2 regions of the Sinobaca sp. H24 genome follow, and region 1 is predicted to be linked to the other one. Evidence: riboswitches for the same ligand, from Rfam matches in the RefSeq annotation. Region 1 holds a riboswitch; the other holds the start of a gene.

Region 1 (7,314 bases):
TTCTTTTACAAAATCAGCGAACCCTTCTGTATTCAGCTCAGGATTTTTCCTGCAGCGTTTCTTTCAAAATATGGACAAACAAGTTGACGTGAATCTGCTCATCCCGGTTAATGAAGTTAATCATTTTCGAGGTTCCGAGCATTTTCTCATTTCTTGCCAAATTGTAGAAAAAGGCAAACCGGAGGAGTAAAAAATAACCCTTCCAGAATAACGTCATATACAATCGCACGGACAAAGTTTTCCTGGGTTGGATTTTCCGTAAAATCGGTATATCCATCTGCAATAAACTTGTTACGCTCCAATAATACTTCGTCGGTTTCCAGTACTCAAACACTTTTTCCTGTGTGTCGCCGTCCGTCACGCTCGAAAGAACGTACGTATATGACTCATTGTGCACTACTTCCTGAAAGGCCAGGACGGACATAAGCGCTGACAGGCTGGAATCAGTCAGGTATTCGGACACTTTTTGAAGAGAAATCTGTCTGCACACTGTCCAGGAAAGCAAGCAGCCCGATAATTTTATTAAATGCTTCTCTTTCATCATCACTAAGCTGTTTTGTACTGGTTGCGGTCATTGATTAAGCTTACTTCATCTGGAATCCAGAAATTGCGAAGCATATTCTTATACATAGGGTAGGCCCATTTGCGTGCGGTCTGATCCCAGTTTAGTATATTCGAGCTTTCACCGTTGATAATACCGGTGGATTTATTTGGAGCCGATGTGTCATACAGCTTACGTTTTTGTAAAGTAGCCATTTTATATGCCTCCTCTTTTCTTTCCTCTTAGCTCGAGCAGCTTTCGCAGTCCTCTATTACCGTTGAAGTGGAACGAGTATAATACGTTGTTTTAAGTCCTGCTGACCAAGCTTGAAGGTGCATATCCAGAAATTCTTTTGCTTTAATATCCCGTGGAATATACAGGTTAAAACTGACAGCCTGATCAATATGCTTCTGGCGTGCTGCATTTTGGCGGATACTCCAGGACTGGTCAATATTAAACGCCGACTTATAATACCAGATCGTTTTAGAGCTGATGTCAGGAGCCGTAGCCGGGGACCGGTAGCCTTTTTTTCTCCTCCACGTATTCCTGGCGGTAAATAGGGTCAATACTTGCAGTAGACCCTGCAATGAGTGATGTCGTGGCATTCGGTGCGACAGCCATCAGGTAGCCGTTACGGATTCCGTTTTTCTGAATACGTGTACGGAGCTCATTCCATTCTTTCGAATCATATTTTCTTTCCAGATACGCGCCGCTTTCCCATTCGCTTCCTTCAAATAATGGGTATGCCCCTTTTTCTTCGGCAATACGACAGCTGGCTTCAAGCGTCAAATAGCTGATTTTCTCGTATAATTCATCTGCGAAAGCTACAGCTGTTTCTGATTCCCAGCGGATGCCTTTCAAGGCAAGCAGATGATGCCAGCCGAATGTTCCGAGTCCAATGCCTCTATAACGCTTATTCGTCAGCTGGGCCTGCAGCACTTCAATATTGTTTAAGTCAATGACGTTATCGAGCATGCGTACCTGGATAGGGATCAATCGTTCCAGCACATCTTCTGTCACTGCTCTTGCAAGAGAAATAGAAGAAAGGTTGCATACTACCATATCTCCTGGTGTTTTTTCGGTAATGATCGTGCCTTCCGGCGTGAGCTTTTCTTCTTTAATAACCGTCGCGCTCATGTTCTGCATGATTTCTGTACAAAGGTTTGAGCTGTATATCATGCCTTCATGCTTGTTAGGATTCTCACGGTTCACCGTATCACGGTAGAACATGTAAGGTGTTCCTGTCTGAAGCTGTGATTTCATCACGCGTTTCATAATTTCAATAGCCGGAATACGCTCTCTTGAAATATCAGGGTGGTCCATACACTGCTGATACTTTTCGCGGAACGACCCTTTGCCTTCTTTTTCATCATAAAAGTCTTCAAGAGACCAGCCCATTACTTTTTCCACTTCATGAGGATCAAACAGATACCAGTCTTCGCGGCTTTCTACCTTTTCCATGAACAGATCAGGAAGGCAGACTCCTGTGAATATATCGTGAGTACGCATCCGCTCGTCTCCTGAGCTTCACATCAAGGAATTCAAGAATATCTTTATGCCATACGTCCAGGTAAACAGCAAATGCGCCCTGGCGCTGGCCGAGCTGGTCTACGGAAACAGCTGTATTATTCAACTGTTTCATCCAGCCCATAATCCCGCCGGCGACACCTTTATATCCTTTAATATCAGAACCGCGGCTGCGCAGCTTCCCGAAATAGATTCCTACGCCTCCACCATTTTTAGAAAGGTTGGCCACATCTGTATTGGAGTCAAAAATACTGCGCAGGCTGTCGTCTACTGTATCAATAAAGCAGGAGCTCAGCTGACCGACATTTTTCCCTGCATTAGCAAGCGTTGGTGTAGCAACAGTCATATAAAGATTAGACAGCGCCCAGTAAGCTTCTTTTACCATATGAAGACGATTATCCTTTGGCTCTTCAATCATCAGCTTCATTGCAATTACCATGAAGCGCTCCTGAGGCAGCTCATAAACGTTTTTACTTTTGTCGCTTGCCAGGTACTTATGGGCAAGAGTCAGCACACCGACATATGTGAACAGTTCATCTCGTTCCGGCTTAATCGCCTGCTCGAGTTCGATGATTTCTTCTTTGGAATAATCGCGTAAAAGCGTACTATCGTATACTCCTTTGCTTCCAAGTGTCTTTAACAGGCCGTAAAGCGAACCGTATTTATCTTCTGCGTCATACGCCCTGTTTTTGGCAGCTTCTTTATACAGCTTCTTTAGATAAATTCGTGCAGCTACATAAGTCCACTGCGGACCGTTTCTGTCGATTCTCTCGGAAGCCTGCAGTGTAAGAAGCTGGGTAATCTGATCAGCTGAATAGCTGTCTTTATAAGACACGTTGGAAACAACGGCTTCTCTTCTTTATCCAAATCTGGAAATCCATCTGTCACTTCGTCTATATAGGCTTCCAGTCTTTGCTTTTCAAAAGCCAGGGTGCGGCTGCCGTTATCTTTAAATATTACTGTCATTCTACACTCTCCTTAGTTCACTTCCTGCGTCCATCTTCCCGGACGAGGCGGGCGGCTTCTGTCATATTCTTTAATGCATCTACTGTTTCCGGAATGTCTCTTGTTTTAGTCCGCAGTCTGGATTAATCCAGAAAAGGGATGGCGGCAGTACCTGCAGGGCGCGGTCAATCATCTGCAGCATCTCCTTGGTGTCCGGTACTCTTGGGGCTGTGGATATCATAAACCCCGAGGCCGATACCTTTGTCATAAACCGCCGTCTCAAATGCCTCAATAAGTTCGCCGTGGCTTCTTGATGTTTCGATGGAAATAACATCTGCATCCATAGCGCGTATCGATTCAATCATATCCTGGAATTCGCTGTAGCACATGTGCGTATGAATCTGTGTTGTGTTTTTAACGTTGGATGTAGCCAGACGGAAGGCACGAACGGCCCAGTCAAGATAGTCTTCGTGCTCGCTGTGTTTCAGCGGCAGGCCTTCACGGATAGCAGGCTCATCTACTTGAATCATTTCAATGCCGGCTTTCTCAAGAGCCTCTACTTCTTTGCTCAGCGCTGCGGCGATCTGATTTGTCACGTCGCGTTCTTCCATATCATCTCGGACAAAAGACCATTGCAGGATAGTGACCGGTCCGGTAAGCATGCCTTTCATCGGTTTGTCCGTCAGAGACTGCGCGTACTCGGATTCTTTCACTGTCATCGGCTCTGTCCATTCTACATCTCCATAAATAACAGGAGGCTTTACGCAGCGGGATCCATAGGACTGTACCCAGCCATAGGCGGTAAAGGCAAAGCCTTCCAGTTTCTCCCCGAAGAATTCAACCATATCATTGCGCTCAAACTCTCCGTGCACGTAAACATCCAGGCCAATGTCTTCTTGAATGTGCACCCATTCTTTAATCTTATCGTTAATAAATGTATCGTATTCTTCTTTTGAGATCGTTCCTTTTTTCACGCTCTCTGGCTACACGAACTTCTTTCGTCTGCGGAAAGCTGCCTATTGTAGTAGTAGGAAACAGCGGAAGCTGCCATTTTTCCTGCTGGACGGCGCGGCGCTCGCTGAAAGCTGCCGGCCTTGAGGAAGGAATGCTCTCTGTAACAGATTCAGGCGCTTTTGTTCTCCACTCCGATTCTGCCAAAGCTTTAACGGCACGATTGCTTTTCTGAAGAACTTCCGTGTTCCCCTCACTTAATGCCGTGCGTAAATCTTTAATTTCGTCCAGCTTTTCGTTCGCAAAAGAAAGAGCTTCCTGTAATACAGGGTTAAGCTTCGTTTCATTCTGAACGGTAACTGGAACGTGCTGCAGGCTGCAGGACGGCTGAATCCAAATCCGGTCTGATGACACGGCTTTTTGTATGGTTTGGATATCTACGCTCTTTTTTTATACCGTCGCTTTTCCAAATGTTTCTTCCATCAATAATGCCGGCTCCAATTATTTTATCTTCAAATCCATGAGTACGGAGAGACTCCGTATTCTTTTCCTTACCATGCACAAAATCAAGTCCTATACCGGCGACAGGGAGGGCAGTGATCTTCTCGTAATGGTCCACACCTTCGAAATATGTCTGCAGCATAATAGAAATTCCCGGTACTTCGTCTGCAAAAAAGACGATAGGCCTTCTCCAGGTGGAGAATATCTTGCTCCGGAAAGGAAGCTACCAGCGAAGGCTCATCCATTTGAACCCATTGCACGCCTTCCTGCTTCAGTTCCTGAAGAACCTGTACATATAAAGGAAGAAGCTGATCAAGCAGCTTTCCGAAATCTGCCTCATCATATCCTTTCGCTAGCTTTAAAAAGGTAATAGGGCCGATAATAACCGGCTTTCCTTCTATTCCAAGCTCCTGCTTTGCCTGGCGATACGCTTCAAGCGGTATATTTTTTGTCAGACGGGGCACCGCATGTTCCATTTCCGGCACAATATAGTGGTAATTCGTGTTAAACCATTTGGTCATTTCAGAAGCCTGAGCATGTTCTGACCCTCTTGCCATAGCAAAATAGGCACTATCAGGTATTTCGTTGCTGAACGATCCAAATCGTTCCGGCACGATATTAAACATAACCGACATATCAAGCATCTGGTCATAATAAGTAAAGTCATTTACGGGAATCCAATCAATTCCACGCTGCTGCTGTTTAGCAAGAGACTCCAGGCGGAGCTTTTTCATTTCCGCTTTCCATTCTTCGTGCGTTATGTTCTTTTTCCAAAATGATTCCAGTGCTTTTTTCCATTCTCTGTTCTCTCCAAGCCTCGGATAGCCGAGGCTGCTTGTTGTCCATGTGCTCATTTGTACAATATCCTCCCTTTTTTACTAGTCCTAAAGCGTTTCTAATACGCCCATGTCATAAAAAAGGAGTATTTCTGCTCTGCACTAAGGGAGAGTGCATAAAGAAATACCCCCGGGTCGTATATGACACGCTCAGGAACACCCGTCCTATCTCCCGTAGGTAAAAATCGGTGTTGGTAAAATAGGCAGGTCTCCTGGCTCCAGCGTCATCATCACAGCAGGCCTTCCCGGGGCATCAGCTCCCAGTGGCACATAATAACTATGACTCCTCTGTTACAGTGGCGGGACCGCGACGGCTTTGCACCGTTCTTCCCTTTTCAGTCTGATATTGAAAATCAGAGCACCTATTTCCACTAATATGGTTTTGTTGTAGACAAACTATATCTTTTTTGAAGCAGCGTGTCAAGGCATGTCTGCTTCATATTTATGTAAAAAGGCGTAAATATAGCATATATTGAATAAAATAATTTTTTTCGTCCATATTTAGTGTTAAGTATCCCGATATAATTACTTAGTATTGAGCAGAACAAAAGCAGCAGGAAGGACCTGCTGCTTTTGTAATATTCGTATTATTGTTTGACGGATCCATGAGGGTCAATAACAAATTTTTTCGCTACACCACTGTCGAAATCCTGATAGCCGTGAGGGGCCTCATCCAGATTAATCAGCGTTGCATTAACAGCTTTTGCAATTTCCGCCTTACCGGACATAATCGCCTTCATTAAATCACGGTTATACTGCATAGCCGGTGTCTGACCAGTTACAAACGTATGGGCTTTGGCCCAGCCAAGACCAAACCTTACTTTAAGAGAACCTACTTTTGAATCCTCATCTGAAGCACCTGGATCTTCCGTTACGTATAAACCGGGAATTCCAAGCTTCCCTCCAACACGTGTTACATCCATGATAGTATTCAACACAATGGCCGGCTGCTCTCCTCCGCCTTCTCCATGTCCGGATGCTTCAAATCCTACGGCATCGACCGCGCAGTCGACTACAGGCTCTCCAAGAAGCTGATCAATCTGCTCTCCCAGATTATCATGCTGTCTCAAGTTCACTGTTTCGCATCCAAAGCTTCTTGCCTGCTTAAGCCGATCTTCGTTCAGATCGCCGACAATAACGGTAGAGGCTCCCAGAAGCTGTGCAGAGTGGGCAGCTGCAAGTCCTACCGGTCCTGCGCCTGCAATATATACAGTGGACCCGGTTCGTACTCCGGCTGAATATACGCCATGATAGCCGGTTGGGAAAATATCCGACAGCATCGTAAGGTCCATTATTTTCTCCATTGCCAGATCTTTATCCGGAAACTTCAGCAGCTGAAAATCAGCATAAGGAACCATAACATATTCCGATTGGCCGCCGACCCAGCCGCCCATATCTACGTATCCATAGGCACCGCCCGGTCGTTCCGGATTTACATTCAGGCAGACGTGCGTATTCTGTTCTTTACACATCTGGCACCTTCCGCATGCAATATTGAAAGGCACAGAGCAGAGATCGCCTTTTTTAATAAACTCCACGTCTCTGCCTACTTCAATAACTTCGCCCGTTATTTCATGGCCGAGCGCGAGCCCTTCCGGTGCCGTAGTACGTCCTCTTACCATATGCTGATCGCTTCCGCATATATTGGTTGTTACAACTTTCAGGATAACTCCATGCTCACACTTTCTCCCTACGTTAGATTTAGGAACGCCGGGACCCTCTTTTAAAATAAGTTCAGGGTAGCCAATATCCTCAATTTCTACTTTTCCTTTTCCACGATAGACAACTGCTTTGTTCATATGAATCCGTCCCTTCTTTTTGCTTTATGCTTTCCAGGAGTTTCTTTTCACATGTAGTAGGTTTAAAACCACGACGTTGATGACGGGATATATAGAAAAATGAAGATGAAGCTGAAAATGTTCTGGAAGCATCACCCCTCTCAATATTCAGTAAAACGTAATCATTCTTTTTTAATATATTAAAAATTCAGACTATTTACACGAGTCAAAAATA
Region 2 (7,314 bases), on a different contig from region 1:
ATGCCGATTATTATGCTGATCATTGCCTATGCATCGATTTTTCCAACAGAAGTAGAGCCTTTAATTCCTGCTCTGCAGAGCTATTGGCTGCAGATACATGTAACAACTACGGCGCTTGGACAGGGAATACTAGCCATTGGTTTTGTCGCCGGCTTGATTTATTTAATCCGGACGGTTGATTTCAAAAGAGGCGGAAAAAAAGTATTCTGGCTGGAATTTATTATGTTCAGCATGCTTACTGTAGTAGCCTTTGTGATTATACGCTATGCATTTAATTTGTTTGGCTATCAGACGGTTTTCCAATACACAGATGAAAATGGGCTGCAGGCAGAAATGATATACGAGCTTCCACCGATTCTTGGACCAAATAACGGTGAGCTTATTCAACAGGGAAGCTGGGAACCTCTTTTCCTTCTGCCGGAATGGATAAGAAGCGATGATGCTAATACGCTCGTATGGACGTTTGCGGCAGCGGTTGTTTTATATTTCATCGTCCGGCTTGTGCTTCGTAAACCGTTAAGTCAATTTTTACAGCCGCTTATCCGCGCGTAAGCCCGGATAAGATTGACGAGTTGAGTTATAGAGCCATAGCGATAGGGTTTCCTATATTCACACTGGGAGGACTTATTTTTGCTATGATATGGGCACAGATAGCCTGGACTCGTTTCTGGGGATGGGATCCTAAAGAAGTATGGGCATTAATTACCTTTTTGTTTTATGCCGCCTATCTGCACCTTCGTTTAACCCGCGGATGGCATGGAGAACGTTCGGCATGGCTGTGTGTGATTTTTTGCGATTATTATGTTCAACCTCGTTTTTGTTAATTTAGTTATTGCCGGTCTTCATTCCTATGCATAACATTACCTCAAAGACTGAACCTTCACGGGGGAAGTCTTTTTTTACAATCTATGGAAGAATGGCTTCGATAAGTGGCAGGAGATGAGAGAATAGGGCAATCATGCTAAATAAGCAGGAGAGTATGAGTAATAGGCAATAAGGAGGCAGCTTTATATGGCACAGGAAACAAGAGTATTGGTTGTAGATGATGAAGACCGCATCCGCCGTCTTCTGAAAATGTATTTAGAAAAAGAAGAATTTATTGTAGTCGAAGCTGAGAACGGGGAAGAAGCGCTTGAAACGGCGTTAAATGAAGAATTTGATGTAATCCTTCTGGACTTGATGCTTCCCGGTATGGACGGAGAAGAAGTCTGTCAGGAGCTCAGGAAACAAAAGCAACGCCGGTTTTATGCTGACTGCTAAAGGAGAAGAAGCCAATCGTGTACAGGGCTTTGAAATAGGTGCGGACGATTATATTGTGAAACCTTTTAGTCCAAGAGAAGTTATTCTTCGGATAAAAGCACTGCTGCGCAGATCCTCGGCAACCAAATTTCTGCAGACGGAAACAGAAGCGAAAAATGTACTGTCTTTCCTCATCTGACGATTGATAACGATGCGCACCGTGTTACGGTGAATGACAAAGCGGTAGGGCTTACACCAAAAGAGTATGAACTGCTTCTCTACCTTGCCCAGTCGCCGGACAAAGTCTTTTCCAGAGAGCAGCTGTTAAAAGACGTATGGAACTATGACTTCTTCGGTGACCTGCGCACGGTGGATACACACGTGAAACGACTGCGTGAAAAATTGAGCCGTATCTCCGAGGAAGCGGCAAACATGATTTCCACTGTGTGGGGAGTAGGTTATAAATTCGAGGCAGCGAAAGACTAATGCTGTGGCGGAGCGTAGTTGGAAAACTATGGCTGACTATTCTTTTGTTAGTGCTTGTCGTTCTTCTTATTCTAACGTTTCTTTTGCTGCAGTTTTTGAGCAGTACCATATTTCCGAAGCAGAGGAGCAGTTGACCAATCATGCGAATGTAATGGTCAGCATCCTCGAAGAACAGGACGAAGAAACAACAAGACCGCTGATTGAACGGATGGCTGCTTCCTATAACACGCAGGTAGTTATTATTACAGAGGACGAGGCCTGGTATCCGGAGATAAATCATTCTAATAACATATTTCTTCCGGTGGAGCGGTTTTATGAAGACAATCGTTTATCCGGTGTCATTAATGAGCGTGAAGATGTAACGATGCACGGAGACTTTTTTGGAAGCGGCGAAGAAGATGATGATGAAATCTTTGTCGTTGGCGTTCCATTCGTATCAAACGACGGCGAAGAAAGCTCATTGTTTTTATATCAATCGCTGAATGTGATTGAAGATACGACAGGCGAAACCCAGCAGATTATTTTTTGTCAGCGGGAATTGCTATCATATTAACAACTGTTTTTACCTTTTTTTTATCTACAAGAATTACCGCTCCGCTGCGGAAAATGAGGCAGCTTGCTCTGGATGTTGTTAAAGGGGATTTCGAGACCAAAGTACCAGTCATCTCCAATGATGAGATCGGACAGCTTGGTAATGCGTTCAATCGGATGAGACGGAAATTAAATCAAAATATTACCGAACTCAATCAGGAGAAAGAGCAGCTCAGCCGTATCCTTCTGAGCATGGCGGATGGAGTCATCACTATTGACCGCAAAGGCGCTATTGTTCTGACTAATCCGCCTGCTGACGGTTTCTGCTGGCACTTGAATATCAAAATGAGCAGGAGGGCAAAACAACTCCTCTGCCTAAAGAAATGAAAAAAATATTTCAACAGGTGGTCGGCATGGAACAGGAGCAGCTTTCCGAAATAGATGTACAGGGCCGCAGCTATGCTGTACTAATGACGCCATTATATGATGAAGCGTTTGTCAGAGGTGCTGTAGCGGTGATACGGGACATGACGGAAGAAAGACAGCATGATAAGCTTCGTAAAGACTTTATCGCGAATGTCTCCCATGAACTCAGAACACCGATATCTATGCTGCAGGGCTACAGCGAGGCCATCGTAGACGGCATTGCAGCAACAGAAGAAGAGAAAAAGAGATAGGCCAGATTATTTATGAAGAGTCACTGAGGATGGGGCGTCTTGTTAATGAAACTGCTGGACCTGGCCCGTATGGAAGCAGGATATCTTCACCTGGAAAAGAATGGATGGACGTTAAAGCTTTAACGGAAAAAATGGAAAAGAAATTTCAAGGGCTTTCCTCAGAAGCAGAGCTGACGCTGGAGTCTTCTGTAAAAGGAGATGAACCATTTATTCTGGCGGATGCTGATCGAATAGAGCAGGTGTTAACAAACCTCGTGCATAATGCGATCCGGCATACTGAAGCCGGGGGCGCGTTCTTTGGAAATGTCGAACAGCTCCGACGGTTTATCCGCCGCTGTCGTTGACAATGGCACGGGAATACCTGATGAAGATCTGCCATTTATTTTTGAAAGGTTTTATAAAGCGGATAAAGCGCGGACGCGGAGCAAGGGAGGTACCGGACTTGGTCTGGCTATCGCCAAGAATATCGTAGAAGCACATGGTGGATACATTGCTGCGCAGAGCAGAATGAATGAGGGAACGACCTTTCGTTTTTATATCCCTTCTGATAATGAAAAAATGAAGAATGGTAGGAGGGGAAAAAATGAAAGCCTGGTTTGAGGAGCATTTTCAAGAGGATTATTTAAAAGTATATGACCATCGGGATGAAACAAAAGCGGCTGGAGAACTTCAGTCGCTGATGTCTTACATGCCTATGGAAAAAGGAATGAAGGCTGTCGATTTATGCTGTGGAAATGGAAGACACGCCAGGTGGCTCGGCAGAAAGGGAATTGATGTCACAGGAATTGACCTCTCCCCGGCGCTCTTAAAGAAGGCCATTGATCTTACAAATGATCTTCCTGTTCAGTACAGACGCGCCGATATCCGGACTGTTGATATTAAACAGGAATTCGAGGCCGCATTTAACGTGTTTACAAGCTTCGGTTATTTTCTTGAAGATGAAGAAAATGAACTTGTTTTTCAAAAAGCATCTGATGCGCTGCTTCCCGGCGGATGGTTTTTATTTGATTATTTAAACCCTTCGTATGTCCGTGAAAATCTTATTGCACACGATGAAACGGAAAAAGACGGTATGATCGTCATTCAGGAAAGACATGCCGGCAGGGATTATGTCGAAAAGAAGATTACAATTAAAGAAGATGGAGCAGAAAGACGATATGTAGAGCGGGTTAAGCTTTATGAGGAAGAACAGCTGCGTCGCATGCTCGAACGATATCAGCTTGAACCTGTACATTTCTTCGGGGATTATAATGCGGCTGCATACGATTACAGCAGATCTCCCCGGCAGATTTTTATTTGCCGGAAAAAAGGATAAGTGATTTGCTCGATAATTGCTGTGCATCGAACACTGATAATGTATACTAAAGAAGATTGTCCTAATAAATAGAATATACTATATATGGTCGGAAAGAATATTCTTTCCGTTAAAAGGGAAACCGGTGAAATGCCGGTACGGTCCCGCCACTGTAAGTGCAGCTTTCAAAGAAGCAGTCCACTGTTCTGTAAGAACGGGAAGGATCTTTGAATTGGGCATAAGTCAGGATACCTGCCATATATGTAATCGGTGCTGCACTCTCGGGGATAAGAGGATGCCGGATATAAAGCGTTTTGGCTGCGTGCGGCCGCTGCGTATGTCCGCTCTTTCCATTTCAGGGAAGAGCTTTTCTTATTATCTTACATAGAGCTCAATGAAAAGTACTGGCATTCTGGATTTGCAGGATATACCAACTTAGGGGGAAATGATATGAAAAAAGCGCTATTGTTAACAATGACGGTTGGAATGGCAGCAGGGCTTGCTGCCTGCGGCGGTGAAACAGAAGAAGGACAAGAACAGGAAAACGCTGAAGAAGAAAACACGAGCAGGCGGAAGGATATCCTGTAACCGTGACCGACGGCATGGGAGAAGAAGTAACGATTGAAGAAGAACCTGAAATATTGTCAGTCTGCTGCCAAGTAATACAGAAATCGCATTTGCTCTCGGACTGGAAGATCAGATCGTTGGCGTGACTGATTTTGATACGTATCCGGAAGAAGCTCAGGAAAAACAGAGTGTAGGCGGACTCGATTTTGATGTAGAAACAGTTCTCTCTCTCGAGCCGGATCTTATTTTGACCGATTCTTCTGCTGCACAGAATTCTGAAGAGGGGTTGAATCAGCTTGAAGAAGCGGGGGCAGAGATTCTTATCGTAAATGATGCTACGTCATTTGAAGAGACATACGATACGATCGATATGATTGGTCAGGCTACCGGAACAGAGGAAGAAGCTTCCACTATAGTGGAAACGATGCAGGAAGACGTGGCCTCTATTGAAGAAACAGCCTCTGAAATTTCTGAGGAAGACCGCAAAACCGTCTGGGTGGAAGTAGATGCGCCGCCGCCTGATATCTATACTACGGACAAAATACGTTTATGGATGAAATGCTTGATATCATTCAGGCTGATAATGCGGCTGCCGAAGAAGAGGGCTGGGTTCCTTATACAGAAGAGATGCTGTGGCCTCAACCCGGATGTTATCGTTACAACATACGGATTTAGAGTGGAAAATTCTACGGAGAACATCTTAAACCGCGATGGCTGGTCTGATGTGCCTGCAGTAGAAAATGAAGAAGTTTATGATTTAGAGAGCGATCTGGTAAGCCGCCCGGGACCACGTTTAACAGATGGTCTGCAGCATATGGCAGAAGTGGTGTATCCGGATGTCTTTACTGAAGAGCAGTAAGCCGGCTGCTTATATTGCAGCTCTGGCATTTTTAGCAGCGAGTATTGTAGTAGGGGTTTCTGTTGGAAGTGTGCAGGTGCCATTTGCAACAAGTGCAGAAATTATCGGGCGTACCGCGCTCGGCCTCGACTTCCCGCCTCATCTGGATACAACGTTTGTTAATATTATTAAAGAAATAAGGCTGCCTAGAGTTTTGTTAGCGGTTCTTGTAGGGGCAGGGCTTGCAATCGCAGGCGCTGCCTTTCAAGGATTATTAAAAAACCCATTGGCGGACCCTTATACTCTAGGTGTATCTTCAGGTTCTTCTCTTGGGGCGGTAACAGTTATATTTTTAGGTCTTTCGATTCCTGGACTCGGTCGGTTTACCCTGCCGGCTGTCAGCGTTTTGTTTGGAATGATTACGCTCTTGCTTCTGCTTGGGTTTGTTAAAGCGATTGAGCGCAGCCTTTCCACAGAAACGATTATTTTAGCAGGCATCATTTTTAGTTCATTTTTAGGTTCGTTAATATCATTGATGATTGCTTTAACAGGAGATGAGCTCAGACAGATTATCAGCTGGCTTATGGGAAGTGTGGCGATGAGAGGGTGGGAATACGTAGGATTGATTCTGCCTTTCTTTATCGTAGGCTGCCTGATTTTATTATGGAATGCGAAAGAGCTGAATGCGCTTGTTTTTGGAGAAGAAACGGCAAAGACGCTGGGAGTGAATACAAAAGTCCGGCGAATGGCGATATTAGCTGCCGCTTCTATTATTACCGGTTCGGCAGTGGCAGTATCTGGAACTATTGGATTTGTTGGGCTCGTTGTACCTCATTTAACCCGATTGATCTGGGGCCCGGATCACAGGCATTTGCTGCCGCTTTCGATGCTTATCGGCGGAGGGTTTCTGGCACTGACAGATCTGCTGGCCCGTACGATTATTGCACCGACGGAGCTTCCGATTGGTGTTATTACGGCAGTAGCAGGGGCTCCGGTTTTTGGACTGCTGCTTTTCCAACAGCGGCGTCTGTCAAGACAAATTGGAAAAAGGAGGTAGACAGATGCTGTTTGACGTTCATCAGCTCACGGCTGGATACGGTGGAGAAGATGTTATTAAAGACATTTCCTTAACGGTACAAGAGCATGAAATTTTTGGTATTATCGGTCCGAACGGCAGTGGAAAGTCAACCCTTCTTAAATGTATGTACCGCGGACTTGAAACGGATTCCGGATCTATTGAAATAGACGGTCGTGCGCTTTTGACCTATTCCAATAAAGATCTTGCTAAAAAAATTGCCGTTCTTCCCCAGCACACGGAAACAACTTTTTCCTATACGGCCAGGCAGGTCGTGGAACTTGGCCGCTATCCGCATCAAAGCGGCTGGTTCAACAACACTAAAATAGAAGACAAGAGAATCGTGGACAAGGCAATGCAGGAAACAAGAGTAGAATCCTTTGCAGATCTTCCAATGGAAACACTAAGCGGAGGTGAAAAACAGCGGGTGCTTTTAGCCCGTGCTCTTGCGCAGGAGCCCCAGATTCTCCTTCTGGATGAGCCGACAAATCATTTGGATATTTCTCATCAAATGAATCTGCTTAATACACTTAGGGAATGGACCAGCGCGGGCAAAATAACCGTCGTAGCTATACTGCATGATTTGAATATGGCAGCGATGTTTTGT

What was found. A riboswitch is a leader RNA that binds a small molecule or an ion and turns the genes downstream of it on or off. The one in region 1 is predicted to bind cobalamin.
Region 2: another riboswitch for cobalamin. It lies ahead of MMY81_RS13475 (ABC transporter substrate-binding protein); the one in region 1 lies ahead of metE (5-methyltetrahydropteroyltriglutamate--homocysteine S-methyltransferase).

What each region holds. Positions count from the first base shown of each region.
Region 1 is NZ_JALBWT010000001.1:238,822-246,135, forward strand. It holds gene MMY81_RS01365 (ribonucleotide-diphosphate reductase subunit beta) at 1-36, opposite strand, end outside; gene MMY81_RS01370 (ribonucleotide-diphosphate reductase subunit beta) at 38-544, opposite strand; gene MMY81_RS01375 (hypothetical protein) at 547-756, opposite strand; partial or broken gene MMY81_RS01380 (ribonucleoside-diphosphate reductase subunit alpha) at 784-3,034, opposite strand; partial or broken gene metE (5-methyltetrahydropteroyltriglutamate--homocysteine S-methyltransferase) at 3,052-5,319, opposite strand; cobalamin riboswitch at 5,487-5,682, opposite strand; gene fdhA (formaldehyde dehydrogenase, glutathione-independent) at 5,889-7,100, opposite strand.
Region 2 is NZ_JALBWT010000009.1:36,039-43,352, forward strand. It holds partial or broken gene ccsB (c-type cytochrome biogenesis protein CcsB) at 1-858, shown strand, start outside; partial or broken gene MMY81_RS13455 (response regulator transcription factor) at 1,012-1,725, shown strand; partial or broken gene MMY81_RS13460 (ATP-binding protein) at 1,725-3,533, shown strand; gene MMY81_RS13465 (class I SAM-dependent methyltransferase) at 3,517-4,248, shown strand; cobalamin riboswitch at 4,317-4,501, shown strand; partial or broken gene MMY81_RS13475 (ABC transporter substrate-binding protein) at 4,678-5,653, shown strand; gene MMY81_RS13480 (FecCD family ABC transporter permease) at 5,631-6,689, shown strand; gene MMY81_RS13485 (ABC transporter ATP-binding protein) at 6,694-7,314, shown strand, end outside.